DNA from 4 places in the Streptomyces fractus genome. Region 1 is predicted to be linked to each of the others. Evidence: riboswitches for the same ligand, from Rfam matches in the RefSeq annotation. Region 1 holds a riboswitch; each other region holds the start of a gene.

Region 1 (7,374 bases):
ACCGGCCGCGTGGTCATCGTGGACCGGCCGGGCGCCGTGCAGACGCAGTTGCTGATGGGCCGGGTCGGACCGGACAAGCACGACCGTGTGTGGGCCGCGCAGGTCCTCGGCACGTACTGCCTGGGCGGCACCCTCACGTCGCGCCTGGACCGCGTCCTGCGCGAGGAGAAGGGCTACACCTACGGCGTGCGGTCCTTCGCCCAGGTGCTGCGCTCCGCGCCCGACGGCAGCGGCGCCGCGATGCTCGCCATCAGCGGCTCGGTGGACACTCCGAACACCGGGCCCGCGCTCGACGACCTGTGGAAGGTCCTGCGCACGCTGGCGGCCGAGGGGCTCACGGATGCCGAACGGGACACCGCCGTACAGAACTTGGTGGGCGTGGCCCCGCTGAAGTTCGAGACCGCAGCGGCCGTCGCGAGCACCCTGGCCGACCAGGTCGAGCAGCACCTGCCGGACGACTTCCAGGCGCAGGTGTACCGGCAACTGGCCGCCACGGGCACCGTGGAGGCCACGGCCGCTGTTGTGAGCGCGTTCCCGGCGGACCGTCTGGTGACGATCCTGGTGGGTGACGCCGCGCAGATCGAGGAGCCGGTCAAGGCGCTCGGCATCGGCGAAGTCACGGTCGTCGCGGGCTGAGTTCGGCTCCCCAGGCACGCCACGAAGCCCCGGCGCCGGCATCGGCGGCCGGGGCTTCGTGGCGTCCGTCACGATCACCTTCAATCGCCACACGTTCGCAAATGTCCGAATTGGCGTAGAGGTTGCCTGTCTGCCCTGTGGCGTGCACTACAAAAGCCGGGTTCTGTTTGTTGATTCAAAGACGCCCCGCTTAGCGTTCCCTCCGGCTGTCCGCCAGACGTACGTCGCGCCCGCGACACCGGACAGTCATCGCCGAGTCCCCATGGTGTGAGCCAGGGGAGCCGGGGACCCACCGAAGTCCCTGGGGTGAATCGGGCGCTCTTCCCATCAGGGGAGGGGGCCTGTAGGAGACCTTCCTGCTCCGAACCCGTCAGCTAACCCGGTAGGCGAGAAGGAAGGAAAGGACCAGCCACTTCATGGGGTTCACCCGTGCCACCGGGAAGCACCGCCGTCCCAGCCGCCTGACGCGTACCACCGCTCAGGTCGCGGGCGTCGCCGCGATCACCACGACGGGCGTGGTGGGTGGCCTCGCCGCCCCCGCCCTCGCCGCCGACACCGCGACGGTCCCGCACGACGGCCTCACGCAGGCCGTCGCCATCGGCGACTCCCTCGCCGAGCAGATCGACGCGCAGGCCACCGCGCAGCACAAGGCCGCCGCCAAGGCGAAGGCCGAGGCGGAGGCCAAGAAGAAGGCCGAGGAGGCCAAGCGCAAGGCCGAGGCGGAGGCCAAGAAGCGGGCCGCCGAGAAGGCCGAGAAGGAGCGCGAGGCCAAGAAGCGCGCCGCCCGCGAGGCGGAGCGCAAGCGCCTGAACAGCTTCGTGTCGCCGATCTCCGGCTCGTACGTCTCCACCGCCTACAAGGCCGGCAGTGGACTGTGGTCCTCCGGCAGCCACACCGGCATCGACTTCCACGCCTCCAGCGGCACCTCGGTGCACGCGGTCGGCATGGGCACCGTCGTCGAGGCCGGCTGGGGCGGCGCGTACGGCAACAACGTCGTGATCAAGATGAAGGACGGTACGTACACCCAGTACGGTCACATGTCCTCGATCGGCGTCTCGGTCGGCCAGGACGTCACCCCCGGCCAGCAGATCGGCCTCTCCGGAGCCACTGGCAACGTGACGGGCCCGCACCTCCACTTCGAGGCCCGCACCACCCCCGACTACGGCTCGGACATCGACCCCGTCGCGTACCTGCGCCAGCACGGTGTGAACGTCTGACCCACCAGTCACACCTTCCCCGAAAGCCCCGGCTCCCCGAGCCGGGGCTTTCGCGTGCGCGGGTCTGCACTGTCCAAAAAATATCCCCGGATTCCGTCCCCTCGTCGGAAATTCAACTCCGGTGGAATAGAGTCTCCGGGTAAACGTTCCGGCCGCGTGTCATTCGCGCTTGACCGGGCGTCAATCGGCCGCGTATCGCGGGCATTGAGGCGGAGGTCGAGTCATGCGCATTCCCGCGCAGTCGGTATGCACAGCGATCCGCGACGACATCGTCGCCGGCGTCTACGAGCGCGGCGCCAGACTCACCGAGGAACTCCTCGCGCGTCGCTACGGCGTCTCTCGCGTGCCCGTCCGTGAGGCGCTGCGCACCCTGGAGGCGGAGGGGTTCGTCGTCACGCGCAGGCACGCGGGCGCGTGCGTGGCCGAACCCACCGAGCGGGAGGCGGCCGACCTCCTGGAGATCCGCATGCTGCTCGAACCCATGGGCGCCCACCGCGCCGCGCAGCGCCGCACCGAGGCCCACCTCAAGGTCCTTCGCGGCCTGGTCAGGCTGGGGCAGGAGCGCTCCCGGCGAGGTCAGAGCGAGGATCTGCGCTCCCTCGGCAGCTGGTTCCACGAGACGCTCGCCCAGGCCTCCGGCAGCCCCGGCCTGATCACCCTGCTCACTCAGCTCCGCCACAAGATCGCCTGGATGTACGCCGTGGAGAGCCCGGCCCGGCCGGCCGAGTCCTGGGCCGAGCACGGCGCCATCGTCGACGCCGTGGCGCGGGGTGACGCGGAGCGTGCCCGCGCCCTGGCCACCCTGCACGCGGAGCGCGCGACGGCCGCCCACAGGCTGCGCGTTCCCCGCGCCGGCGAGCGTGTGAGGACTTCGCAACATGCAGTCAACACAGTGGGGCGCCAGGTTTAACAACAGCGCCGTATACAAAGAAGTGCACTATTCGATGAATGGGTGGAACCGGGTGCGGATCAATTCCCGCTGCCTATTTCCTGTTGCCGTCCCTGCCGTCTTCCCTGTGGTCTTTCCTGTCGCCCAATTCGTGACGCAATAGCGAACGAAAAAGCCGCGCGCCCCGAAGGGGACGCGCGGCTCAGCCGTACTGCTTTTGGTCTTTGTGTCGGACCGTCTTTGTGTCAGACGGTTTCGGGAAGCTCCTCGAGCCCCTCGGCGACCAGCTTCGCCAGACGGTCGAGCGCGGCGTCCGCGCCCTCGGCGTCGGAGGCCAGCACGATCTCCTCGCCGCCCTGCGCGCCCAGGCCGAGCACGGCCAGCATGGAGGCGGCGTTGACGGGGTTGCCATCGGCCTTGGCGATCGTCACGGGAACGCCGGACGCCGTGGCAGCGCGGACGAAGATGGAAGCGGGGCGGGCGTGGAGGCCCTCGGCCCAGCCGACGTTGACGCGGCGCTCAGCCATGTGATGCTGCCCTTCAGGTGTCTCACGGTTGTCTAGACCAGTGTTCCATACCGGCAGGCGTGCGTGACGCGGACCCAGGTCCTCACCGGTACGGCCCTTCGGTCCTCCATAGGGTGCCTCCCGTACGCACGGGCCGCGACCCGTACGACCGACCGTCGTCTGTCGGTGCCCGGCCCTACCCTTGCGGCATGGAGACCCCGTCGGACCGGCATGCGTACCCCGCCCACTGGGAGGCCGACGTGGTGCTGCGCGACGGCGGCACCGCACGGATCAGGCCCATCACCACCGCCGACGCCGAGCACCTGACCAGCTTCTACGAGCAGGTCTCGGACGAGTCGAAGTACTACCGCTTCTTCGCGCCCTACCCCCGCCTGTCCGCCAAGGATGTGCACCGCTTCACCCATCACGACTACGTGGACCGGGTCGGTCTCGCCGTCACGGTGGGCGGCGAGTTCATCGCCACGGTGCGCTACGACCGGATCAACGCGCAGGGCATGGCGGCGACCGCGCCCGCCGACGAGGCGGAGGTCGCGTTCCTCGTGCAGGACGCCCACCAGGGCCGCGGCGTCGCCTCCGCCCTCCTCGAGCACATCGCGGCCGTCGCCCGTGAGCGCGGCATCCGCCGGTTCGCCGCCGAGGTGCTGCCCGCCAACAGCAAGATGATCAAGGTGTTCCGGGACGCCGGATACACGCAGAAGCGCAGCTTCGAGGACGGCGTCGTCCGCCTGGAGTTCGACATCGAGCCCACGGAGGCATCGCTCGCGGTGCAGCACGCGCGCGAGCAGCGCGCCGAGGCCCGCTCCGTGCAGCGCCTGCTCGCCCCCGGCTCCGTCGCCGTGATCGGAGTGGGGCGTGCGGCCGGAGGGGTGGGCCGCAGCGTTCTCGACAACCTGAAGGACGCCGGTTTCACCGGTCGGCTGTACGCGGTGAACCAGGCGTTCGGGGACGACGTCACAGAGGTCGACGGCGTGCCCGCCCACCGCTCCGTACGCGACATCGACCCGGCCGCCCCGGTCGACCTGGCCGTCGTCGCCGTGCCCGCCCCGGACGTCCCCGAGGTCGTCGCCGAGTGCGGCGAGCGCGGCGTGCAGGGCCTCGTCGTGGTCTCCGCCGGCTACGCCGAGAGCGGGGACGAGGGCCGCGAGCGCCAGCGCGCCCTGGTCCGCCAGGCCCGCAGCTACGGGATGCGCATCGTCGGGCCCAACGCCTTCGGGGTCATCAACACGTCACCGGGAGTACGGCTCAACGCCTCGCTCGCCCCCGAGATGCCGCGCCCCGGGCGCATCGGCCTGTTCGCCCAGTCCGGCGCCATCGGCATCGCGCTCCTGTCCCGCCTGCACCGCAGGGGCGGGGGCGTCACCGGGGCAAGCGGTGTCTCCACGTTCGTCTCCGCGGGCAACCGCGCGGACGTCTCCGGGAACGACGTCCTTCAGTACTGGTACGACGACGCGGACACCGACGTCGCCCTCATGTACCTCGAATCGATCGGCAACCCCCGCAAGTTCACCCGCCTCGCCCGCCGCACCGCCGCCGCCAAGCCCCTGGTCGTCGTACAGGGCGCCCGGCACAGCGGCATCGCCCCCACGGGGCACGCGGTGCGGGCCACCCGCCTCCCGTACGCCACGGTCTCCGCGCTGCTGCGCCAGGCGGGGGTCATCCGGGTCGACACGATCACCGAACTCGTCGACACCGGGCTTCTGTTGGCCCGCCAGCCGCTGCCCGAGGGGCCGCGCGTCGCCATCCTGGGCAACTCGGAATCGCTCGGCCTCCTCACGTACGACGTGTGCCTCTCCGAAGGACTGCGGCCCAAGCCGCCGCTGGACCTGACGACCGCCGCGTCCGCCGCCGACTTCCGCGCCGCGCTGGAGCAGGCACTGGCCGACGAGAAGACGGACGCCGTGGTGGTCACCGCGATCCCCGCCGTGGGGGAGGGCCCCTCGGAGGACGCGGAACTCGCGGCCGCCCTGAGCGCGGCAGCCGCCACCGGGCCCACGAAGCCGGTGCTCGTCGTCCACGTCGAGCTCGGCGGCCTCGCGGAAGCACTCTCCGCCGCGGCCAGCACGGGGCCCAACGCGCCCGACGCCCTGCCCCAGCGCTCCGGCCCCGAGCCCTCCGAGAGGCCCGACGCCCCCGAAGACACCCCGCCGCCCGTGGACCGCGCCCCGCGCCTCATTCCCGCCTACCCGGCCGCCGAGCGCGCCGTCCGTGCGCTCTCCCAGGTGTCCAAGTACGCCCAGTGGCGACGCGACGCCGCCGCGCCCGGCAAGGTGCCCGGCTACGACGCCATCGACGAGCAGGGAGCCGCCGAGCTCATCACGGAACTGCTCGCCAAGGAGGGCGACCCGCGAGGCGCCGACCTCGCCCCGGAGGACGCCCGCGCCCTGCTGTCCCGCTACGGCATCGACGTGCGCAGCACGCTGCCGGCGCCCGGCCCGGACGAGGCAGCGGCGGCGGCGCACACGCTCGGCTACCCGGTGGCCCTGAAGACGACAGCCCCGCATCTGCGGCACCGCCCCGACCTCGGCGGCGTACGCCTGGACCTGTCCGGCGAGGGAGAGCTGCGGCGCGCCTACGAGGACCTGACCCGGCGGCTCGGCAAGCCTGCCGAACTCCGGCCGGTCGTGCAGTCGATGGCGCCGCGCGGAGTCGACACCGTCGTACGCGCCGTCATAGACCCGGCCGCGGGCGCCGTGCTCTCCTTCGGGCTCGCCGGTGCCGCCTCCGAGCTGCTCGGTGACACCGCGCACCGGCTGATCCCGGTGACCGACAAGGACGCGCAGGCGATCGTGCGCTCGATCAAGACGTCCCCGATCCTGTTCGGCTGGCGCGGCGCGGCCCCGGTGGACACCCCCGCGCTGGAGGAGCTGTTGCAGCGGGTGTCGCTCCTGGTCGACGACCACCCCGAGGTCGTCGGCATCGCCCTCGAACCGGTCGTGGTGGCGGAGCGCGGACTGACCGTCCTCGGCGCCTCGGTCCGGCTCGCGCCGCCGCCCGCCCGCGACGACCTCGGCCCGCGCACCCTGCCCGCCGCGTACTGAACCACCTCGCACGAGGCCCTCACGCAGAGTTATCCACAGGGGCACCGACAGCCTCTTTGCGGGCCGTAGGATGGACCACATGGCCAAGACCAGTACGACGACCCAAGGGCTGCGAGCGGCGATCGAGCGCAGCGGCTACTACCCGGCTCTCGTGGCCGAGGCGGTGGAGGCCGCGGTCGGCGGCGAGCCGATCTCGTCGTATCTCGTGCACCAGGAGACCACGTTCGATGCGAACGAGGTGCGTCGTCATGTCACCGTCCTGGTCCTGACCGACAGCCGCTTCATCGTCAGCCACACCGACGAGCAGGCGGCCGACAGCACGTCCCCGACGTCGTACGCGACGACGTCGACGGAGTCCGTGCAGATCGGCCGGATCTCGTCGGTCGTGCTCAGCCGCGTCGTAGCCAACCCGGAGAAGTACGTCCCGGGTTCGCTGCCCCGCGAGGTCGTGCTCACCATCGGCTGGGGCGCCGTGTCCCGCATCGACCTGGAGCCCGCGACCTGCGGCGACCCCAACTGCGAGGCGGACCACGGATACACGGGCAACACGACCGCGGACGACCTGAGCCTGCGCGTCAGCGAGGCCGGGGACGGCCCGGAGACCGTGCGCCAGGCCCTCACCTTCGCCCAGTCCCTCTCCGAGGCCATCGCGGACGCGGGCCACCGATGACCCAGGCCGCCTGGGACGACGTAGAGCCGCTGCCCGTCCACTCCGCTCCCGTCCCGGCGTACGGCACCGGATCCCTCGCCGATCTGCTGCCCACCATCGGCGCCCACCTGGGCGTGCCCGGCTGCACCGCCGGCATCTCCGAGTTGCAGCCCGTCGACCGCGCCTGCGTGTTCCTGATCGACGGTCTGGGCTGGGAGCAGCTCAGGGCGCATCCGAACGAGGCCCCGTTCCTCAGCTCGCTCATATCGTCCTCGCGCGGCGGCACCGGCCGGCCGATCACGGCGGGCTACCCGGCGACCACCGCCACCTCCCTCGCCTCCGTGGGTACCGGCCTGCCCCCCGGCGCGCACGGCCTGCCCGGCTACACCGTGCGCAACCCGGAAACCGGCGAGCTGAT
Region 2 (7,374 bases), 1.7 Mb from region 1:
GCTCCAGCACGACCAGGGGCCGTGCGTGGAGTGCTACCGCTCGGCCCGGGCCCGTACCAATATCGACCTCACCGGCCCCGAGGCCAACACCTCCTGGCCCCATTTCGCGCCGCGCGCCCGCGCCACCGGCTACGTCATGACGCACGCGCTGCCGCTGCGCCTTCGGCACCGGGTCGTCGGCGCGCTCAACCTCTTCCACACCGTCGCGCGCCCGCTCAGCGACGGCGACATCGCGCTCGCCCAGGCCCTCGCCGACGTCTCGACCATCGCCATCCTCCAGCAGCGCACCTTGGAGCGGGCGCACATGGAGAAGAGCCAGGTGGAGAGCGCGCTGACGAGCCGTGTCCTGATCGAGCAGGTCAAGGGTGTGCTGGCGGAACGCTGGGACTCCTCGGTGGACGACGCCTTCGCCGCTTTCCGCTCGTACGCGCGCGCCAACCATCTGCGCCTGGCCGAGTTCGCGTCGCGGATCATCGACGGCACCTTCGACACCGCGGCCATCCCGCCGCCGCTGTCGTCCGCCGAGGGCGCGGGGTCCGAGCGCTGACCGGATGGCGCCGCGGCACCCGGCGTCTCACAGGTGGCGTCTCACAGATGGAGGAGCAGGGCCATGCGCGGGGCCCACATCGGGATGCCGTAGGAGTTGCCGGGGGCGTCCCGCCACCCCCACGACCGCAGCGCGGCAAGGGACCAGACGTCGGACCGGTCGACCAGGGTGATGCCCGTGGCGTGTCCGTGGCCGACGAGCAGCCGCCGCTGCATGCGCCGGGCCAGATTCCAGTCACGGTGCGGGGACAGGTCGCGCACCCGGCGCGGAACGATGATCTCCCGGATCTCGAAGAGCCCTGTACGCAGCGGGAACCCGTACGCGCACGCCGTCATCGTGGAGTTCTCCGCGACCAGCAGGGCGAACCCGGGGCGCCGCATGTCGAGCACCAGACGCCGGACGAAGGCGCGCGTCAGCCCCTCCCGCTGCCAGGTCTCCCCACCACAGTTGGCCGCGAACAGGGCGCCCAACTCATCGAGTTTATCGGCGACCTGATGGCGCGTCAGCGGGCGGATCCGCTCGGCTTCCCACGGCGAGGGGCCCTGCTCCCGGTCGGCCGGGGGCGCGCCGGTGTCGGCTGTCCGCAGAGGCGTGCCACCGGCTTCGCGCGGGGCCGTCACGCGCGGTGGAGGTCGCCGGGCGTGCCCGCCGCACGCGCCATGATCAGTTCCGCGGCATCCTCGGTGGACTCCGGAGGGACGACGAGGAGGTCCCAGCGGCTGTGCCCGGGGGCGACGAGGACGACGGTGTGCGCGGCGGTCGCCGTCAGCCGCCTGCGCAGCCGGACGACTTGACCGGCGACGAGCATCCGGCCGGGTGCCTGCGGCCACACCGTGCCGTCGAGCACGACGCTGCCGATGTGCCCCCACGCAGCGGGCAACCCCTGGAGCAGAGCGGGGAGTTCGGCGAGCACGTCGTACGAGCGCGGCCACCATGCTCCGTCGATGGCGCGGGGCGAGCCGAGACGGGGTGCCAGACGCAGCCGCAGCAGTGGCGGAGTGGGTATCGGCGTGCTCGGTGCGGAGGTCATGTGGTGCGCTCCTGCCGGCTTGCGTGGGCGTGTGGTCGCCGCTTCTCGACGGAGTCCGTCTGATGCGGCGAGGGGCGCGGCCGGGGTCGGGGGCTGCTCCCGAGCGAATGGCGAGGGAAAGAGTGGTGTCCGCCGGAGTGATCGGGTACCGGAGGGCCCCGCCGCCTTTACCGTACTCCTGCGCGCCGGGAAACGGTCTGGCCGTACGCTGGGCTCACCGGGTGCTTCCCGTACGCCGACTCCGTTCGACGTCGCTTCCGGCGCACCACGACACCGGGCCTGTTCCGCCGCGGCCCGCAGAAGGGCGTGCGTCATGAACGCACCGACCGCACACCGCAGTTCGGCCGATCCGGCGCGGGCCGGCACGCTGCCCGCCCGGCTCGCCCTGCGTCCGCCGACCTTCCCGGCGGGGCCGGTGTGCGGCGCCTGGTGGCCCCGCACCGACGACCTGGCGTGCGAACTGGCCGCGCTCACCGACGCGTTCAGCGCCACGCGCGGCCGTGTGACCCGGATCGCGTCCCACCGCGGAAGCTGGCCGACGGAGTCGCGCACCCTTCCCGTCAGGGGCCACACGGTGACGGCGTCCTGGTACTCGTCCGGCCTCGACCCGTACACGATCCGGCTCTTCTCCTACGGTCGCGGCCGCTGGGACCTGTTCGTCGTCCCGCCGGGCAGCGAGGCCGAGGCCGCCGCCCGGCTGATGACGGCGGCGTCCGATCCCGCCCTGCGTCTCACCGGGGCCGCGCTGATGGCGGCCGAGGGAGGCCGCGCCGCACCACGGACGAGTGACGGTTCGTGACCGGCCGCGCAAGGGCTGCCGGCTGACGCGGCACCGGGCCCCCGCCACCCCCGGCTACTTCATGACGTCGGCCCTGGCCGGGGAACTCGACACCGCGAGCATCCCCGCGCTCTGTCCTACAGCGTCCTGCGTGACCTGCTGCCCTTCCACGACCTCCGCGCGCAGGAGCGACCAGGCACTCCCTCCCGACCGGCGCAACAGATCCTGCGGAGGCCGCGCGCAGGCGTCAGGCTGCTGGACGAGTGAGTCCAGTGATCCGACCGGAGGTGTTGCATGGCAGCGGGCGCACGGACGCGATGCGTTCTTGTGGGGAGCCTCGTCCCCTTCCTTGTGGTGGCCGCGACGGCGTGCGGCGGGTCCACGCGGACCGACTCCGGCGTGGGAGCGCACCCCGAACACCGGCCCTCCGGCGGCCCGTTCGCACACCCGGGCGTCCTGGTCGGCAAGGGCCAACTGGCCGCCGTCCGCGACCACGTGGCCCGTAAACGGGAGCCGTGGATCTCCGCGTACAAGGAGATGAGCGACAGCAAGTACGCCGACCTCGACTACAAGGCCAAGCCGTACGCGACCGTGGAGTGCCCCTTCGACGCCGAGGCCGGACAGGGCTGCGTCGAGGAGCGCGAGGACGCCATCGCCGCCTATACCCAGGCCCTGCTGTGGAACATCACCCGCGACAAGGCGCACGCCGCCAAGGCCGTCGAGATCATGAACGCCTGGTCGGACAAGATCACCGAGCACACCGCGGACAACGCGGGACTCCAGGCCGCCTGGGCCGGCACGTCCTGGGCGAAGGCCGCCGAGCTGATGCAGTACACGTACAAGGACTGGCCGGACGGGCAGGAGCTGAAGTTCCAGCGGATGCTGCGCGAGGTCTATCTGCCCGAAGTGCGGAGTGGTTCCGCCGACTTCAACGGCAACTGGGACCTGGTGATGGCCGACGCGGCGATGAGCATGGCCGTCCACCTCAACGACCAGAAGGCCTTCGACCAGGCCGTCGGGCACTTCCGCGCCCGCGTCCCCGCGTACTTCTACCTGTCGTCCGACGGGCCGCTGCCGGTGAAACCGAAGGGCAGCGACATCGACACCCCGAAGAAGCTGCGGACGTACTGGTTCGGGCAGAAGACCTTCAAGGACGGGCTCGCGCAGGAGACCTGCCGCAACTTCAAGCACGCCAGCTACTCCCTCGCCGCCACCTCCCACATGGCGGAGACCGCCTGGCACCAGGGCGTCGACCTGTACGGGGAGGTGAAGGACCGGCTCGCCGCGGCGCTCGAACTGCACTCCAAGTACCAGCTGGGCGCCAAGGCCCCGTCTTGGCTGTGCGGCGGGAAGGTGCAGCGGGACATGGGCCCCGACACGGAGGTCGGCCTCCAGCACCTTCAGGGGCGGCTGAAGATGGACCTCCCGCAGACGGAGAAGCTCACCCACAAGCAGCGGCCGGAGGGGACGGACGACCTGTTCGTCGCGTGGGAGACGCTCACACACGCCGCCGCGTGAGCCGTCACGCGAAGCGATTCGCGTTCACTCCCCCTGATGGCGTAGAGTTGTGAACACAACGGCGCGGGGTGGAGCAGCTCGGTAGCTCGCTGGGCTCATAACCCAGAGGTCGCAGGTTCAAATCCTGTCCCCGCTACTGAAGACCGAGGCCGGAATCTCATCGAGATTCCGGCCTCGGTTTTTTTGCGTGTTGCGCCCGTCACGTTCTCCACCCGTACGGCCCACCCCTGCTCGCCCCCGCGCCCCCGTGCGGGAACTCTTGGTGAGACGCCGGAAGCTGGCAGGGAACGGCAGGAGACGAGTGGTGGGGCAGCGAAGAGGAGGCACCGGCGGGAGAGGGGGGCGGCACGGCTCCGAGGCCGCCTGCACCCGCCTCTTCCTGCGGCTGCTGCCTCTGCTGCTGGTCCTCGGCGGCGCGGCCTACGAGTACGCCACCCCCAGCGGCTTCCCCGGCGCCCCCTTGTTCAGCGCGGCGCCGCTGGTGGCCGCCCCGTTCTTCTCGCTCGGCGCGACGATCCTGGTCGGCGCGGTGTCGATCGGTGCGATCGTCGCCGTGCACCTGCGCTTCACGGAGCACCTTGACTCCGTGTTCGTCACCGAGATAGTCACCGTGGCCACGGTCTGCCTCCTGGCCTGTCTGCTCAACAGGATCGTGTGCCGAAGTCACGAACAGCTGGCCTCCGCCCGTGAGATCGCGCAGGCCGCGCAGCTGGCGGTGCTGCCCGAGCCGGCCCGGCGGCTCGGCGGCTTCGTGATCGCGGCGCGCTACGAGGCGGCGCAGGCCGACGCGTTCATCGGCGGCGATCTCTACGCGGTCCAGGACACCCCGCACGGCATCCGGATCATCGTCGGTGACGTGCGCGGCAAGGGGATGGGCGCGGTCGCCGCGGTCGCCGTCGTCATCGGCGCGTTCCGGGAGGCCGCCGAGCAGGAGGGCTCCCTGGAGGCGGTCGCCCAGCGCCTGGAGCGGGCCCTGGCCCGCGAGGGCACCCGGCGCAGCGGCATCGACGACTTCGAGGGCTTCACCACCGCGGTGCTCGCCGAGATCCCGCACGGCGTCGAGCTCGTCCGCGTCCTCAACCGCGGCCACCCCAGCCCGCTGCTGCTGCTCGGCGACGGCACCGTACGCGCACTCGAACCGTGCCAGGCGGCGCTGCCGCTCGGGATGAGCGAACTCGGCAGCTGGCCCGACCGTGCCGTCGAGGCGGCGTTCCCGTCCGCGGCCACGCTGCTGCTCTACACCGACGGGCTCTCCGAGGCGCGCGATCCGAGCGGCCGCTTCTACGATCCGGCGGCCCGGCTCTCCGGGCGCCTCTTCCCCGGGCCCGAGGAACTCCTCGCGTCCCTCGCCGCGGAGGTGCGCGCGCACACCGGCGACGGGACGAAGGACGACATGGCGCTGCTCGCCGTGCGACGCGGCTGAGTTCCTTGATCATTGTTACCAGAGGTAGCCGAACGGCGTCGCTCCGCATAACAATTGACGCACCATCAGTTGCTGGGATGTTTGCGAGCCGCGATCAACTCGCCCGGTTCCGCCCCTTCATGACCCGATAAGTCCTGGCCAGAGTCGTGAACGATCAGTGGGAAGCGCTTGGAATTACTGTCTGCTGTCTATTAACGTTCGATAACGCAGCGCGGTCGTCCCAGCCGTCACAAGAGACGGCTCCGTGCGCACACGCTTAATCCCGCAAGGGAACCGGGGAACCATCAACTTGGGGTGAATCGGACGCTCTTCCTGTCTCGGGAGGCGCCCGTAGGAGACCTTCCTGCTCCGAACCCGTCAGCTAACCCGGTAGGCGAGAAGGAAGGAAAGGAGAGCGCCCCCGTGGCGTCGAACCGGCCTGCCCCCGACTTCTTCTACGGCCCCGATGACGACTTCGGCGTCGAGCAGGAGTCCTGGGAGGAGTGGAATCCCACCGAGGAGTCCGTCGCTCCCCTTCGCGGCAAGCATCGCGTGGCCCGCCGCCGCGGTGGTTTCGCTCGTAGCTCCACTGTTCTCGGCGTCGGCGTGGTCGCCGCCGTCGGTGCGGGCGGCATCGCCACCGCACAGGGCGGCAAGCCGCCGGTCCACATCTCCATGCCCGACCTGTCCGCGGTCAAGGACTCGCTGCCCGAGGCCAAGTCGCTGCCGGGCGTGGGCTCGCTCATATCCCACGGTTCGGACTCCGGTTCCGACTCCGACGCCACGGCCTCCCCGCTGAGCGGCGCCGGTGTCACCCAGGCCGATGCCGCCGACGGGCAGACCGGCGCCGGCGAGGCGCTGCGGGCCCGCATCATGCAGCAGGCCGAGACGCAGCAGGACGCGGCCGACGCCTCGGCGAAGCAGGCGGCGGAGGAGGCGGCCGCGAAGCAGGCGGCAGCCGAGGCCGCCGCCAAGCGGGACGAGGCCGATGCCAAGGCCGCCGCCGAGAAGAAGAAGGCCGAGGCGGAGGCCCGCCGCAAGGCCGAGGCCGAGCGCCTCGCCAAGCTGGCCGCCAGCTTCAAGCTCCCGGTCGCCTCGTACACGATCACCGGCACCTTCGGTCAGCCCGGCTCCATGTGGTCCTCCGGGTACCACACGGGCCTCGACTTCGCCGCCCCCACGGGCACGCCGATCCGCGCCATCCACTCCGGCACGGTCACGGAGGCCGGCTGGGCGGGCGCGTACGGCTACCGCACGGTGCTCACCCTCGACGACGGCACGGAGCTGTGGTTCTGCCACCAGTCCTCGCTCAACGTCAGCGCGGGCCAGAAGGTCTCCACCGGCGACGTCATCGGCCGCGTGGGCGCCACGGGCAATGTGACCGGGCCGCACCTCCACCTGGAGGTCCACCCAGACGGGCAGTCCACCGGCGTCGACCCGGCGCCATGGCTGCGCGGCAAGGGCCTCACCCCCTGAGTCGCCGAACCCCGGCGGTCCTGGCGCTCACCCCCCGACGCCAGGGCCGCCGGTTTTGCACACCCTTTGGGTATCCGGCGGGGTGATCGTGGAACACCGTATTCCGTACGGGTGTTGAGTAACGGCATGACTTCCTCCACTCGATCTCTGCGCAAGCTCGGCAGCTCCGACCTCGAGGTCTTCCCGCTGTCCCTGGGGGGCAACGTGTTCGGCTGGACCGCCGACGAAGCCACGTCCTTCGAGGTGCTCGACGCGTACGTCGCCGCGGGCGGCAACTTCATCGACACCGCCGACGTGTACTCGGCGTGGGTGGACGGCAACCAGGGCGGTGAGTCGGAGACCGTCATCGGCAAGTGGCTGGCCTCGCGCGGCCGCCGCGACGACGTCGTCATCGCCACCAAGGGCAGCCAGCACCCCGAGTTCCAGGGCCTGTCCGCGGCCAACATCAAGGCCGCGGCCGACGCCTCCCTGAAGCGCCTGGGCACCGACCACATCGACCTGTACTACACGCACTACGACAAGCCCGAGGTGCCGGTCGAGGAGATCATCGGCGCCCTCGACGAACTGGTGAAGGCGGGCAAGGTACGCCACATCGCCGCTTCCAACATCTCCGCGCGGCGCCT
Region 3 (7,374 bases), 950 kb from region 1:
CGCCCGGCACGGCGTAGGGCCGCTCCTGGTCGGGGTACTTGCGGCGGAGCACGGAGAGGCTCGGGAACGTGATGACGTAGGAGATGAACGTCGTGCTGATGGTCAGGCCGAGGCCCGCCGCGAAGTACTTCTCGCCGTCGCCGCCGGTGAGGTTGAGGGCGACGACGAACAGGATCGAACCGAGCACGGCGGACAGGATGTTGACCCGCACCGGGGTGCCGTGCTTCTCGGAGATGCGGCCCAGCCAGGCCGGCCCCGCGCCGTCCGCGCACGCCACGGCCTGCGCGCGGTGGGCACCCATCGCCCAGGTGACACCGGAGGTGAGGAGGCCGACGATGAGGCCGGCCGCGGCGACCCCGCCGAACACGGAGCCGAGCCCGGTCAGCGTGACCGTGCCGTCGGCCGCGATCGAACCGCCGTAGACGGTGAAGACGGCCTTGCAGGCGTCGATGAAGCCGCCCAGGCTGCCGATCTCCTGGCTGGGCAGAACGAACAGGATGCCGAGGATGGGCCCTCCGTAGAGGAGCACGGCGGCGAGGCCGGAGCGCAGGATCGACAGGGGGATGTCGCGGCGCGGGTTCTTCATCTCCTCGGCGGCGGAGCTGGGCAGTTCGAAGCCCACGTAGTTGAAGATGAGCACCGGGACGAGCGCCACGAATCCGGCATACGTAGGAGTGAACTCGCCCGCGGGCAGGGCGTGCACGCCGTGTTCGGCGGCGTACACGACGACGGACACGAGGAAGAAGCCGAGCAGCACCACGCGCGCGACGGCGCCCGCGATGGGCACCCACTTGCCGATGCGCACGGACTGCACCACGGCGAGCGCGCCGCCCCAGATGAACACGAACCCGGCGACGTACTTCCACACGCCGGGCAGCGGCGTGAAGAACTCCTCCCAGGTGGTCAGCGCGATGATGCACAGGCTGCCGCCCACCCAGACCGGGTTGGAGATCCAGTACAGGAGCTGGTTGACGCCCGCGACGAGCCGGCCGAAGGCCAGGCGCGTCCACACGTACGGGCCGCCCTGCACGGGGAAGGCGGAGCCGAGTTCGGCGACGAGCAGCCCGTAGGGGAGGAAGAAGAGGACGGCCAGGATGACCATCCAGGTGAGGCCCTGCGGGCCCTGTGCGGCGACGGAGCCGATGGTGTCCAGGCCGACGAGCGTGCAGATGAGAAAGAACAGCACGTCCAGCCGGCGCAGGTCCTTGCGCAGCCGTGAGCGCTGCTCGCCCCAGCCTTCGGAGAGGTCGGGCTCGTCCCCGGCGGGCGGGGTCGGCGAGAGGGATGGCGCTTGGGTCACGATTGCTCCTGGCGAGAACAGCACGAAGACTTCACGAACGACATGGACGGCGTTGGGGCCTGCCCAGGCCGCGCTTACCCCCGACCGACCGACTTATTGACTGAACGGCCAGTCAGTAGTGGAACGTGACGTGACTGTGACCTGTCCGACGGCGAGGCGTCAAGAGTCCTGCGCGTGAACGAGTCGAGCCCCGGGAACAACTAGGCTTGCGGCGTGACCAGAGTCCGGTTGAGCGTGGCCGAGCGGCGCGAAGAGCTGCTGGGGGCCGCCATCGAGCAGATCGAGGCGCGCGGGGTGGCCGCCGTGCGCATCGCCGACGTGGCGTCGGCGCTCGGCGTGAGCAACGCGCTGGTGCTGTACCACTTCTCGACGAAGGAGAAGCTCGTCGCGGCCGCGTTCGCGCACGCCGCCGAGAGTGACCTGGCCCATCTGCGCAAGCTGCTCGGCCGCCGCACGACGGCCCTGAAGCGGCTGCGCGCCGCGGTGCGCTGGTACGCGCCGACGGGTCAGGCCAAGGGGTGGCGGCTGTGGATCGAGGGCTGGGCGGCGGCGCTGCGCGAGCCCGCGCTGCGGGAGGTCACGCGGGACCTCGACCGGCAGTGGAAGGCGGCGCTCGCGGAGGTGATCGCCGAGGGCGTGGCGGCGGGCGAGTTCGGCTGCCCCGAGCCGATGGCGGCGGCGCTGCGGCTCACGGCACTGCTCGACGGGCTCGCCGTGCAGATGACCGCGTACGACGACGGGCGCGCCAGGGCGGCCGCGGTGTCGCGGGCCCGCATGCAGGAGTGGGTGGATGAGGCGCTCGCCCGCGAACTGGGGCTCGAGCGCGCGGAGTTGACCGCGGCGGGGCGCTGACGGGAGGCCGTCAGCGCCACCGCTCCGCCGAGGTTCAACGCGTCAGGACGCCGCCTCCAGGTGCGCCTTCACCGCGTGCGGGTCGACGAAGCCCTTGGCCTGCACCCGGTCGCCGGAGGACTCGCCGCGAAGCCTGCGCCCGATCCACGGCACCAGGAACTCGCGCGCCCAGTGGATGTCGTCGCGCCGCACCTCGAACGTGCCGCGCGGCGGCAGCAGCGGCCACGCCTGCTCGGGGTCGGCCGGCACCTCGACGCCGAGCGCCTGGGCGGCGCGCAGCGCCACGCGCGTGTGCCCCTCGGGCGACAGGTGGAGGCGGTCGTCGTCCCAGGCCCTGCGGTCCTGGATGGACTTCAGGGACCACAGGTCGAGCATCAGGCAGCCGTGACGGTCGGCGATCGCCCGCACATGCATGTTGTACGTGGCGATCTTGCCGCGCAGGTGCTTGAGCACGGCCACGTCACGGGTGTCGAAGCCGGTGGCCACCATGACGGTGCCCGCCGCGTCGGTGAGCTTGAGGACGGCCTTCTCGAACCGTTCGGCCACGTCGTCCGGGTCGGTGCCGGGGCGGATGATGTCGTTGCCGCCGGCGACCAGGGTCACCAGGTCGGGGGCGAGCTCGACCGCCTTCGGGATCTGGTCCGCGACGATCTGGTCGAGGAGCTTGCCGCGCACGGCGAGGTTCGCGTACTTGAAGGTGTCCTCGGGCACCCGGTCGTCCAGGAGGACGGCGAGCCGGTCGGCCCAGCCCGCGAACTTTCCGTCGGGACCGGGGTCGCCGACTCCTTCGGTGAAGCTGTCGCCCACGGCCGCGTAGGACCGGATCGTGCCGTTGAGTGAGTCCCTGAGTGCTCTCGATTCGTTTGCCACGACCACACATCTTTCACCCTCGGGTGTGACCTACGCGACCGTAGCCAGGGGTTGACGGGTGGTGAGATAACCCACTCGCCACCTGGGGAATAAGCGCACGAACGCGATTCGGCGCCCGGGGAACGACCCCAGGCGCCGAAGGGAGCGAGCGGCCTCGACCGCTACGGGACGTCTCAGGCGTTCACACCGTGCTCGCTCAGGTACGCGATCGGGTCGATGTCCGAGCCGTAGTCCGCGGTCGTGCGGACCTCGAAGTGCAGGTGCGGTCCGGTGACATTGCCCGTCGCGCCGGACTTGGCGATCTCCTGGCCGGCCGTCACGGTGTCGCCCTGCGCGACGCCGATCGAGGACAGGTGGCCGTACTGGGAGTAGTGGCCGTCGGCGTGCTCGATGACGACCTCGTTGCCATATGCGCCGCCCGAGCCGGTCGAGACGACGGTGCCGTCGGCGATCGACTTCACGGAGGTGCCGGTCGGTACCGAGAAGTCGGCGCCGGTGTGGCTGCCGCTGGACCACATGGAGCCGGAGTTGCCGTAACCGGTGCCCTTGGCGCCGTCGACGGGCGCGACGTAGCCGCCGGAGGCGGTGGTCTTGGCGCTCGCCTGCGTGGCGGTGGCTGCACCCTCGGAACCGGAACCAGAACCGGAGCTGCTGTCGCTGCCGGCCGCGCCGCCGAGGTCGAGCTTGACGCCGATCTTGAGGTGGTCCGCGTTCGAGCCGACGGCGTCCTTGTTGTCCTCGTAGAGCTTCTTCCAGCCGCCGTCGACGTCGTGCGCCTTGGCGATCTTCGAGAGCGTGTCACCGGCCTTGACGGTGTACGTCGTGGCGTCGGCGGTGCCGTCGGACGTCGCGGCCTGCGCGCCGGTAGCGCCCATGAGCGGCAGCGCGAGCGCGGCTCCACCGGCGGAGGCGACGGCGGCGACACGGGCGATGCGCTGGGAGGTCGAAAGGCGGTGCTTTCCCTTTGCGGGCATGCTGAATTTCCTCTCCGTCGCCTACGAGGTGAGCTGTCGGGTTCGGGCTGGAGATGCCCGGCCGCGCCCGGGGAACGGGCACGGCTTCACCCCTAGCCGCTTGGGGAAATCCCTGCGCGGCGCACTGCGTGTGGGTCCCCCGCTCCTGCCGTGACGGGTAGTCGAAAGGAACCCGGGCGGCGGCAGGACTAGGCGTTCCGACCGGATTGATTGGTGACCGTAGGCGAACGGCAATGGCGGCGACAAACCCCGAATTCGCTTGCGGGGGCAATTCCTTGGGTTTCTGAGGCATCCCTGCGTAACCCTCCGTCGACATTCCCCGCTTTACCAACGCCATACCTTCGGGGATTACTGGGCGGCCAATCCGGGCCGCCCGCCACACAGCGTCACGAACATGAAGCCGGTCACGCACACGCCCACAAGCCCCTTCGATCCATGCACAGTTGCTACAGAACAGGGCGAATCGGACAGATGGTTGCCTGTGGAACCGATGTCGTATCGTCAGGAGCGCGCCCACCGGCGACCCAACGCCGGTGCACCGATTGGGAGGAGCCCCTGTGACGCAGCACGCACCGTCCACCGAGCCCGAGCTGACCGGAGTGCGCAACTTCCGAGACGTGGGCGGCCTGCCCACCGTGGACGGCCGGCGCGTGCGCCAGGGCGTACTGTTCCGCAGCGGTCACCTCGCCCACGCCACGGCCGAGGACGCGACCTTCCTCTCCTCCCTCGGTCTGCATACGGTCTTCGACTTCCGTAACTCCGCGGACCAGAAGCTGGAGGGCGCAGACGTCGAACTGCCCGGCGTGCGCAATCTGAACCTGCCGCTCAACGACCCGGCCGACGGCGCCGAATTCTGGACCATGGTCCGCGACGGCAACATCGACCAGCTGCGTCAGATCCTCTCCGAGGGCCGCGCGGCGAACCGGCTCGTCGAGTCCTACCGCACCATGATCAAGGAGCGCACCGCCGAGCACAGCCGCGTGCTGCACTCCCTCGCCGAGGACAGCCTGCCCGCGCTGATGCACTGCGCGGCGGGCAAGGACCGCGCGGGCCTCTCGATCGCCGTGACGCTGCTCGCGGTGGGCGTGGAGCGCGAGGCCATCGAGGCCGACTACCTCAAGTCGAACGAGAAGCACCGCCGCTACAACGTGCGCCGCACGGCCACCGCGAAGGACGCCTACTCCCCCGAGATCATGGAGCTGCTCAGCCCGCTCTTCGACGCCCGCGTCGAGTACCTCAACGCCGGCCTCGAGACCATCGACGAGGTCTGGGGCGGCACGGACCGCTACCTCGAAGAGGGCCTGAAGTTCACCGCGGCGACGCGCGAGCGACTGCGCGAGCGCCTCCTCGACTGACACCCGCTCTCTCGACTGACACCCGGCTTTCTCGACAGACACCCGCTCTCTCGGCTGACGCCCGGCATCACATGACGCCGGGCGTCACACGGTCGACCGATGCCTGACGTCATCCGTCACCCCTCCCTGTCGCGGAGTGCCGCGCGCGCAGGGAGGGTCACGGCGAGCAGCCCGAGGCACACCGCGCTCGCCGCGAACGTGCCGTACAGCAGCGGGGGTATGTACGGGGACTCTCCCGTCATGCCGCGCATCATCGGGGTCAGCGTGATCAGCGCGATGGCCGTGCCAAGCGCCACCCCCGCCGCCGATACCAGCAGGCTCTCCCAGCGGAGCATCCGCAGCACCTGGCGGCGCGTGGACCCGACGAGGCGGAGCACGGTCAGTTCGCGACGGCGGTCCAGGACCGTCATCACCAGGGTGTTGACCGCGGCGACGGCGGCGAAGCCGCCCAGGACCGCGGCCATCATGTAGTTGGACCAGGCGCCCAGTTCACTGTCCACGCTCCGCGCGACGGCGTACCCCGAAGCGTCGGTGACCTTGCCGAACGCGGTGAGCGGCGCGGCGTCTCCGCCGCGCACCAGCAGCGTGTCGTCGAAGCCCGATGTGACATGGCCTGCCAGGGAAGCACGGTCCATGGTCACCCCCGCCAGGCCGAGGCCCCGGCCGTAGACCGCGGCGACCTCCGGACGGGCCTTCGTGCCGTCGGGGAGATAGAGCGGCAGCTTGTCGCCCACCTTCACCGTCGCCGCCGTGGCGAGGGTCTTGTCGATGGCGATGCGGCCCGCGCCCACCCGGTCCAGGCGGCCGCCGCGTACATCCAGGTCCTGCACCTTGGCGAGCTCGGCTCCGGTGCCCGAGATGCCCTGGGTCGCGGTCGCCTGCAGCGACGTCTCCCCTCCCGAGGCGACCGGTACGAGCACCTGCGTGTCGAGCAGGCTCACGGCCGCGTCGACGCCGGGGGCGCGGGCGGCCCGGCCTGCGGCGCCGGCGGGGAGGCCTGCCGGATTGGTGACGACGTGGTCCGCCGTGATGCCGTCGCGCAGCTGGTCCGCGGCCACCTTGCTCTCGCTCGTGTGCATGAAGACCAACGTCGAGGCGAAGGCCATCGCCAGCACGATCGGGGTGATCGCGGACGCCAACCGGCGGGAATTCGTCCGGGAGTTGGCGGCCGCCAGCGAGGCCGAGGCGCCTCCTCCACGCAGCAGCAGGCCGAACAGCGCCGCGCACAACCGGGCAACCAGCGGGCCGAGCAGGGCGACGGCGAGCATGAGAAGCATGACCACACCGAGCGAGGCGTTCGCCGCGTCGGCGCCGGCCGTGGAGGCGGCGACACCGGCGAGCGCCGAGCCGCCACCGAGGGCCGCGAGGCCGAGCACGGTACGGATGACGCCCGGCCGCAGCCGCTCCACCGATGCCTCGGCGAGCGCCTGCCCCGGCTTGATCCGCGCGGGCCTGCGCCCGGCGATCCAGCCCGCACCGAGCGCGGTGAGCAGCCCGGTCCCGACGGCGGCGACCAGCGGGATCCACGAGACGTGCAGCTCGACCGCCTGCGGAACGGCCCCGCGGTCCTTCAGCTGCCCGAACCACCAGTGCGCGAGCCCGATGCCCGGCAGGCACCCGAGCACCCCGGCGAGCGGCGCGACGAGCAGCGCCTCGGAGGCGACCGCCCGGCGGATCTGCCGCGGGGTGGCGCCGACGGCACGCAGCAGCGCGAACTCGCGGGTGCGCTGCCCGACGGAGAGGGCGACCGTGCCCGCCGTGGTGAACACGGCCACCAGCGTGGCGATCCCGCCGAAGGAGCCGCCCAGCGCGGTGAGGGTCTCCTTGGCGTACGCCAGGCCGTGGTCCTCGACCTCGCCGCGGCCGTCGCCGGTCAGCACCTGCGCGCCGGAGCCCGCGAGCGCCTTCTCGACGGCTGCGGCCAGGGCGCCGGTGTCGGCGCCGTCCTTGGCCAGAACGGCGATGGCGTCGGCCTTGCCGGGGTGACCGGACAGCGCGGGGGCCTCGGCGTCGGCGAACCAGG
Region 4 (7,374 bases), 1.2 Mb from region 1:
TCGACCTTCTCGCCGAACTCGCGGGCGACGGTGCCGCGTTGGAGTTCGCCATCGGGACGGGCCGCGTCGCCCTGCCGCTCGCCGCGCGCAGCGTCGACGTGCACGGCATCGACCTGTCGCGGGCGATGGTGGAACGCCTGCGGGCCAAGCCGGGCGGCGCCGGGATCCCGGTCACCATCGGGGACTTCGCCACCACCCGCGCGGGGCGTGCGGACTTCACCCTCGCCTACCTCGTCTTCAACACCGTCATGAATCTGACCTCGCAGGACGCGCAGGTCGACTGCTTCCGCAACGCCGCCGCGCATCTCGCGCCTGGTGGCCGCTTCGTCATCGAGGTCGGCGTGCCGGACCTGCGGCGGCTGCCGTACGGACAGGTGGCCGTGCCGTTCGAGGTGAGCGAGAACCGGTGGGCCTTCGACCGCTACGACGTGGCGACGCAGGCCATGAGCTCGAACTATGTGGAGGTGCACCCCGGGACCGGGAAGGGATCCTTCTGGACCATCCCCTTCCGCTACGTCTGGCCCGCCGAGCTCGACCTGATGGCGCGGATCGCCGGGCTGCGGCTGAGCGAGCGGTGGGACGGGTGGACCAGGAAGCCCTTCACGAGCGAGAGCCGGGGGCACGTGTCGGTGTGGGAGAAGCCCGTGTGACCGCCGGTGCGGCGTCACGCCACCCGCGTAGCTCCCGCGAACGGCATCTCGTCGATCGGGGCCACCCGTACCGGGGCGCTCGGGTTCGGGGCGTGGATCATCTTGCCGCCCCCGATGTAGAGGCCCACGTGGCTGATCGAGGAGTAGAAGAAGACCAGGTCGCCCGGCTGGAGCTGGGACTTCGGGACGCGCTGTCCCGCGTCGATCTGGGAGTACGTCGTGCGGGGGATCGACACCCCGGCCGCCTTGTACGCGGCCTGCGTCAGGCCCGAGCAGTCGAAGGCGGAGGGGCCGGTGGCGCCCCATACGTAGGGGCTGCCCAGGGCGCCGTACGCGAAGGAGATCGCCGCCTTGGCGCGGGAGTTGGGGGCCTGGGAGAGGTCGGCGCGTTCCACCGAGCGTGAGGCGTGCTCGCTCGTCGGCGTCGCGGGGGTGAGGACGCGCTCCTGGGGGGTGAGGCGGTCGAGGAGGCGGCGGGCCTCCGCGAGTTTTCGCTTCACCTTCTTCTTGTTGTCCTCCAACTCGGCCTTTTTGGCGCGGAGTTCGGAGAGCGTGTCGTCGGCGTCGCCGCGCAGCTGGTCGATCTCGCGGAGTTCGCCCTGTACGCGGGTGACCGCGGCGGCCTGCCGCGCGCCGACGCGCTCCGTGAGGGACGCCTTGTCGAGGTAGGCGTCGGGGGTGGAGGAGAGGAGCAGCTGGACCGACGGGTCCACGCCGCCCGTGCGGTACTGGGATGCCGCCACTGAACCCAGCCTCTCGCGCTGGGAGTTGAGGGATTCGGTACGCCGGGAGGCCTCGTCCTGGAGGGTGTCCACCTTCTTCCGCGCTCCGTCCGCCTTCTCCTTCGCCCCGTTGTACTTCTGGGTGGCGACCTCCGCCTCCTGGTACAGCTTGTCGACCTTGGCCTTCACCTGGGCGGGGCTGAGCTCGGGCTCCGCGTGCGCCGCCCCGCCGTCGAGGGCGGTGACGGTGGCCGCGGAGGCGAGGGCGAGGGTGGCCGCGGTGCGGGCCCTGCTCCCGCTGAGCGAACGCGGTCGGGGCTTGCGGTGCGCTGCCGGCACTGGTTGCTCCTTTTGGACGGCCTGGGGCGGCCTTCCGAGACGTACGACCGCCGGTCGCGCGTCCGGCGGCGGCCCGCACAGGGGGAGCGGGTCGCCGCCGGACCTTTCTCGGCGGTGGTGTCCGACTGCCGCCCCTGGCCCGGGCGGCGGTGGGGAGTCGGTCACCTGAGGAAGGACGCTAAACCTCGGCGTAACGGGTTGGTGCCGGATTGTTCGCAACTGGTCTGTTTGTTACGGACAGTGGCGGAAAGTGACAACAGGGCGGCAAAGGGGTGCCCGTAGTGGGCCATGGGCGTCCGGTTAGGCTCCGGACCATGGACGTACTCATCCACCTCTTCGTCGGCCTGCACATCATCGGCATCGCCTCGCTGCTCGGCGGCTTCCTCACGCAGATGTCGGCGATGAAGGAGGGCGCGGCCCGCTTCAACAAGGCGATGCTGCACGGCGCGCTGACCATGCTGGTGACCGGCGTCGCCCTGGTCGGCCTCAACCAGGCCGACGGCAGCACCGTGAACAACATCAAGATCGGCGTGAAGCTCGCGCTGCTGATCGTGATCCTCGGCATCGTCTACGTGAAGCGGGACGAAGAGAAGGCGGAGAAGGGCCTCTTCATCACCGTCGGCGCGCTCACCGTCGCCAACATCTTCATCGCGGTGCTCTGGACCTGAGCGACCGCACGCACCGTACGTACGGAAGGGCCCGGCAGGACGCACCTGCCGGGCCCTTCCGCGTACGTGTGTCAGGCGGGGCGCACCACGCTGTGGATCGCCGACGTGCCGTCGTAGTAGATCGACTCCTCGCGCACGACCGCGCCCGGCTTCGGCGCGTGGACCATCATGCCGTCGCCCATGTACATGCCCACGTGGCTGATGTCGTCGTAGAAGAACACCAGGTCACCGGGTTGGATATCGGAGAGCGGCACCGTCTTGCCGACCTCGACCTGGTCCCAGGTCGTCCGGGGCAGCGAGATCCCCGCCGACTTCCACGCCGCCTGCGTCAGACCCGAGCAGTCGTACGAGTCCGGCCCCGTGGCGCCCCACACGTACGGCTTGCCCTCCTGCGACTTGGCGAACGCGAGCGCCTGCGCGGCCTTCGTGGCGTACGAGGCGTCCGAGGAGGATCCGGAGCCGGATGACGAGTCGGACGAGGAACCGGAGGAGGACGAACCGGACGACTGCTCCCGCGCCTTCTCGGCCGCCCTCTCCTTCTCCGCCTCCGCGGCCTTCTGCTTGGCGGCCAGCTCCTTGGCCTTCTTGCGGGCCTCTTCCTCCTTGGCCTTCTGGATCTCGGCGAGCCGCGCCTTCTCCTTGGCGGTCAGCTCGGCCAGCAGCTCGCGCGCGTCGGAGAGCTTCGTCTGGACGGTCTCCTTCGTCGACCTCAGTTCGGCCTGCGACTCGGTGAGGTCCTGGAGGCTCGACTGAGCCTCGGTGCGCTTCTTCGCGGTCTCGCGCGCCTGCGTCTGATAGTCGTCGATCGACTTCTTCTGCTCGGCGGTCAGCCGGTTCATCAGCTGGCGCTGCGAGAAGTAGTCCTCCGGATCGTCCGCGAGGAACATGGTCGCGGTGTCGCTCACGCTGCCCGAGCGGTACTGCTCGGCGGCGTATCTGCCGAGCTTCTGGCGGGCCGTGTTCATCTCGTCGGTGCGCTGCGCGACATCGTCGAGGAGCTTGTCGACCTGCTGTTTCTTGGAGTCGGTCCGCTCCTTCGCGCCGTTGTACTTCTGGGTGGCGACCTCGGCCTGCCGGTACAGGGTGTCGACCTTCTGCTGAACCTCTTCGAGGCGCGGCTTCGACGGCTGCGCGGGCGCGGCCTGTGCCGTCTGCGAGAGCAGGGCCACGGAGGTGAGGGCGGCGGTGGTGATGCCGACCGCGGGGGTCGTGCGAAGGCCGCCGGTCATCCGGGAACGGCTGCGGGGCTTGCGGTGCGACGCCAAGGCAGGCGACTCCTTCCGTCGTCCGCCTACCGGGTTAGCTGTCGGGTTCGGGCGTGGTACGCGGAAGGCTGCCCTACGGTCGGCTGACCGATTCACCCCAAGGTCGGTTGGGTCCCCGGTTCCCTGCCTTACGGCGTACGGAACTCGGCGGGGGCTGCCCGCTCGCCGCGACATCCGCGGGCGGGGGGACGGGCTGCCCGGCTGCACCGTAGCCAACTCGTGTGGCTGCTGTGAAGGTTGATGTTCGATATGCCCGATACATTTTCGTGATCTGCCACCTGGAGGGCGCCCGGAGTTCCGAAGGCAGCCACGGGTTGTCAAAGGCAGCCACGGGTTGTCAGTGGGGCGGCTTAGACTCGTAGAGCGATGAGCAGCCTCTTTGACGACAGCTTCCTGACCGGCCTCCGACACGGCGCGGAGGAGCCCCCGCCGCCGCCCCCGGACCCCGAGTACGACGACGGGGCCGCGGAGCCGATGCCGGACGACCTGTTCGGTGGGAAGCTCGGCGCGCCCGCGGGCAGGGACGCGCACTACCGGGACGGCGCCCCGCGCCCGGTCCTCGACTCGGCCTCCCTCCTGGAGGGGCTGAACGAGAACCAGCAGGCGGCCGTCGTGCACGGTGGGAGCCCGCTGCTCATCGTCGCGGGCGCCGGTTCCGGCAAGACCCGCGTCCTCACGCACCGCATCGCGTACCTGCTCGCCGAGCGCGGCGTGCACCCCGGCCAGATCCTCGCGATCACGTTCACGAACAAGGCCGCCGGCGAGATGAAGGAGCGCGTCGAGGACCTGGTGGGCCCGCGGGCCAACGCGATGTGGGTGTCGACGTTCCACAGCGCCTGCGTCCGGATACTGCGCCGCGAGTCGAAGAAGCTGGGCTTCACGTCCTCCTTCTCGATCTACGACGCCGCCGACAGCAAGCGGCTCATGGCGCTCGTCTGCCGCGACCTCGACCTGGACCCGAAGAAGTTCCCGCCGAAGTCCTTCACCGCCAAGATCAGCAACCTCAAGAACGAGCTGATCGACGAGGAGGACTTCGCGGCGACCGCGGCCGACGGTTTCGAGAAGACCCTCGCCCAGGCGTACTCGATGTACCAGGCACGCCTGCGCGAGGCGAACGCGCTGGACTTCGACGACCTGATCATGATGACGGTGAACATGCTGCGGGCGTTCCCGGACATCGCCGAGCACTACCGCCGCCGCTTCCGCCACGTCCTCGTCGACGAGTACCAGGACACGAACCACGCGCAGTACGCGCTCGTGCGCGAGCTGGTCGGCCCCACCGAGGGCGAGGGCGCCGACCCGGCCGAGCTGTGCGTCGTGGGTGACGCGGACCAGTCGATCTACGCGTTCCGTGGCGCCACGATCCGTAACATCCTGCAGTTCGAAGAGGACTACACGAACGCGACGACGATCCTGCTGGAGCAGAACTACCGCTCCACGCAGACGATCCTGAGCGCGGCGAACGCGGTGATCGAGCGCAACGAGTCGCGCCGCCCCAAGAACCTGTGGACCAACGAGGGCCCCGGCGCCCAGATCACCGGCTACGTCGCGGACACCGAGCACGACGAGGCGCAGTTCATCGCCGACGAGATCGACCGGCTCACGGACGCGGGCGACGCGCAGGCGGGCGACGTCGCCGTCTTCTACCGGACGAACGCGCAGTCCCGTGTCTTCGAAGAGATCTTCATCAGGACCGGCCTGCCCTACAAGGTCGTCGGCGGCGTCCGCTTCTACGAGCGCAAGGAGGTCAGGGACGTCCTGGCCTATCTGCGCGTGCTCGCCAACCCCGAGGACTCGGTCCCGCTGCGCCGCATCCTCAACGTGCCCAAGCGCGGCATCGGCGACCGCGCCGAAGCGATGATCGACGCCCTCTCCCAGCGCGAGAAGATCTCCTTCCCGCAGGCGCTGCGCCGCGTCGACGAGGCGTACGGGATGGCGGCCCGCTCGGCGAACGCCGTGAAGCGGTTCAACACGCTGATGGAGGACCTGCGCACGATCGTGGAGTCGGGCGCAGGACCGGCCACGGTCCTCGAGGCCATCCTCGAGCGCACCGGATACCTCGCCGAGCTCCAGGCCTCCACCGACCCGCAGGACGAGACCCGGATCGAGAACCTTCAGGAACTCGCCGCCGTGGCCCTGGAGTTCGAGCAGGAGGCCGCCGCGGGCGACGGCACGGCGGAGGGCGGGACCGCGGAGGCCGAGACCGAGGAGGGCGGGACCGGGACGGGCGGCGGGGGACTCTCCGACTTCCTGGAGCGCGTCGCCCTCGTCGCCGACTCGGACCAGATCCCCGACGAGGAGGACGACGGCAGCGGTGTCATCACACTGATGACGCTGCACACCGCCAAGGGCCTGGAGTTCCCGGTCGTCTTCCTGACCGGCCTGGAGGACGGCGTGTTCCCGCACATGCGCTCCCTCGGCCAGGCCAAGGAGCTGGAGGAGGAGCGCCGCCTCGCGTACGTGGGCATCACGCGCGCGCGACAGCGCCTCTATCTGACGCGTGCCTCCATGCGCAGCGCCTGGGGCCAGCCCTCGTACAACCCGCCGTCCCGGTTCCTGGAGGAGATCCCGGCCGGTCACCTGGACTGGAAGCGCACCGGCCCGTCCACGCCCGCGGCCTCGACCAAGAGCATCGGCGGCGGCATCGCGGCCTCCCTGTCGTCCTCGCGCTCCCGCACGGGTACGACGCCGGCCTTCGCCACGAGCCGGGCGAACTCCAAGCCGGTGGTGGCCCTTTCCGTCGGCGACCGCGTCACGCACGACCAGTTCGGGCTCGGCACGGTCGTGGGCGTGTCGGGCACGGGCGACAAGGCGGAGGCGTCGATCGACTTCGGCGACCCGAAGCCGAAGCGCCTGCTGCTGCGGTACGCCCCGGTCGAGAAGCTGTAGCCGCCGCGCCCCTTCCTTCCTTACGTACGAAGGGGGGCGGCTCAGTTCGGGTTGAGGCCGTGGCTGCGCAGCCACGGCAGCGGGTCGACCGCCGCGCCGCCCGCGGGCCGCACCTCGAAGTGCAGGTGCGGTCCGGTCGAGTTGCCGGAGTTCCCGGAGTGCGCGATCACGTCACCGGCCTTCACCGGACCGCTCATCACGGTGTGCGAGGACAGGTGGCAGTACCAGGTCTCCGTGCCGTCCTTGGCGGTGACGATGGCCATGTTCCCGTACGCGCTGTTCCACTGCGTGCGCACGGTGCCGTCCGTCGCGGCCATCACCGGGGTCCCGTAGGAGACGGGGAAGTCGATGCCGGTGTGCACGGACATCCAGTTGACGCCGGCCTGCCCGAAGAAGGCGCTCAGCCCGTGCTGCTTCACCGGCAGCACGAACTTGGGCCGCGCCGCCTCCTTGCGCGCGGCCTCCTCGGCGGCCTGCTTGCGCGCCGCCTCCTGCTTGGCCTTGAGGTCGATCCGCTCCTGCGTGCGGCTCGCCCGGTCGGCGAAGTCGCCCGCGTCGGCGGACAGGTCCTTCAACTGCGAGTCCAGCTTGTTGTTGGCGACGGCCGGCTTCACGGCGTGCGCGTCCGAAGCGGCCGCGGCCTGCGTCTCCTTGCCGTCGTCCCCGCCGCCGCCGACGCTCGCCGCGGCGATCCCGGCGACGCCGACCACACAGACCGACGGCACGACGACGGTGATGAGCGCGGACCGCTTGGCCGGCGGACGACGGCGGCCGGTACGACCACGGGAGACGTTCTTCCCGGCCCTGCGTGTCGCGGGCTTCGGGGCCGCGGGGGCGGCCG

What was found. Region 1 has a riboswitch for cyclic di-AMP ahead of ACP4E5_RS14170 (M23 family metallopeptidase). Riboswitches for the same ligand answer to the same signal wherever they lie in the genome.
Region 2: linked by a shared signal. The riboswitch ahead of ACP4E5_RS22260 (M23 family metallopeptidase) and the one ahead of ACP4E5_RS14170 (M23 family metallopeptidase) in region 1 are both predicted to bind cyclic di-AMP.
Region 3: linked by a shared signal. The riboswitch ahead of ACP4E5_RS10135 (M23 family metallopeptidase) and the one ahead of ACP4E5_RS14170 (M23 family metallopeptidase) in region 1 are both predicted to bind cyclic di-AMP.
Region 4: linked by a shared signal. The riboswitch ahead of ACP4E5_RS19505 (C40 family peptidase) and the one ahead of ACP4E5_RS14170 (M23 family metallopeptidase) in region 1 are both predicted to bind cyclic di-AMP.

What each region holds. Positions count from the first base shown of each region.
Region 1 covers NZ_JBMYHI010000002.1:2,737,051-2,744,424, reverse strand. The annotation lists gene ACP4E5_RS14175 (M16 family metallopeptidase) at 1-636, shown strand, start outside; cyclic di-AMP (ydaO/yuaA leader) riboswitch at 877-1,040, shown strand; gene ACP4E5_RS14170 (M23 family metallopeptidase) at 1,053-1,853, shown strand; gene ACP4E5_RS14165 (GntR family transcriptional regulator) at 2,077-2,763, shown strand; gene ACP4E5_RS14160 (HPr family phosphocarrier protein) at 2,988-3,269, opposite strand; gene ACP4E5_RS14155 (bifunctional acetate--CoA ligase family protein/GNAT family N-acetyltransferase) at 3,458-6,307, shown strand; gene ACP4E5_RS14150 (DUF5998 family protein) at 6,378-6,977, shown strand; gene ACP4E5_RS14145 (alkaline phosphatase family protein) at 6,974-7,374, shown strand, end outside.
Region 2 covers NZ_JBMYHI010000002.1:4,485,275-4,492,648, reverse strand. The annotation lists gene ACP4E5_RS22295 (ANTAR domain-containing protein) at 1-547, shown strand, start outside; gene ACP4E5_RS22290 (hypothetical protein) at 589-1,167, opposite strand; gene ACP4E5_RS22285 (DUF5994 family protein) at 1,164-1,577, opposite strand; gene ACP4E5_RS22280 (DUF5994 family protein) at 1,891-2,376, shown strand; gene ACP4E5_RS22275 (alginate lyase family protein) at 2,650-3,873, shown strand; tRNA gene ACP4E5_RS22270 (tRNA-Met) at 3,936-4,009, shown strand; gene ACP4E5_RS22265 (PP2C family protein-serine/threonine phosphatase) at 4,178-5,296, shown strand; cyclic di-AMP (ydaO/yuaA leader) riboswitch at 5,540-5,687, shown strand; gene ACP4E5_RS22260 (M23 family metallopeptidase) at 5,699-6,751, shown strand; gene ACP4E5_RS22255 (aldo/keto reductase) at 6,878-7,374, shown strand, end outside.
Region 3 covers NZ_JBMYHI010000002.1:1,786,100-1,793,473, forward strand. The annotation lists gene ACP4E5_RS10120 (APC family permease) at 1-1,300, opposite strand, end outside; gene ACP4E5_RS10125 (TetR/AcrR family transcriptional regulator) at 1,514-2,152, shown strand; gene ACP4E5_RS10130 (SGNH/GDSL hydrolase family protein) at 2,195-2,977, opposite strand; gene ACP4E5_RS10135 (M23 family metallopeptidase) at 3,196-3,996, opposite strand; cyclic di-AMP (ydaO/yuaA leader) riboswitch at 4,000-4,166, opposite strand; gene ACP4E5_RS10140 (tyrosine-protein phosphatase) at 4,554-5,351, shown strand; gene ACP4E5_RS10145 (ABC transporter permease) at 5,468-7,374, opposite strand, start outside.
Region 4 covers NZ_JBMYHI010000002.1:3,927,776-3,935,149, reverse strand. The annotation lists gene ACP4E5_RS19520 (class I SAM-dependent DNA methyltransferase) at 1-650, shown strand, start outside; gene ACP4E5_RS19515 (C40 family peptidase) at 665-1,711, opposite strand; gene ACP4E5_RS19510 (hypothetical protein) at 2,026-2,379, shown strand; gene ACP4E5_RS19505 (C40 family peptidase) at 2,451-3,644, opposite strand; cyclic di-AMP (ydaO/yuaA leader) riboswitch at 3,653-3,804, opposite strand; gene pcrA (DNA helicase PcrA) at 4,011-6,533, shown strand; gene ACP4E5_RS19495 (M23 family metallopeptidase) at 6,575-7,374, opposite strand, start outside.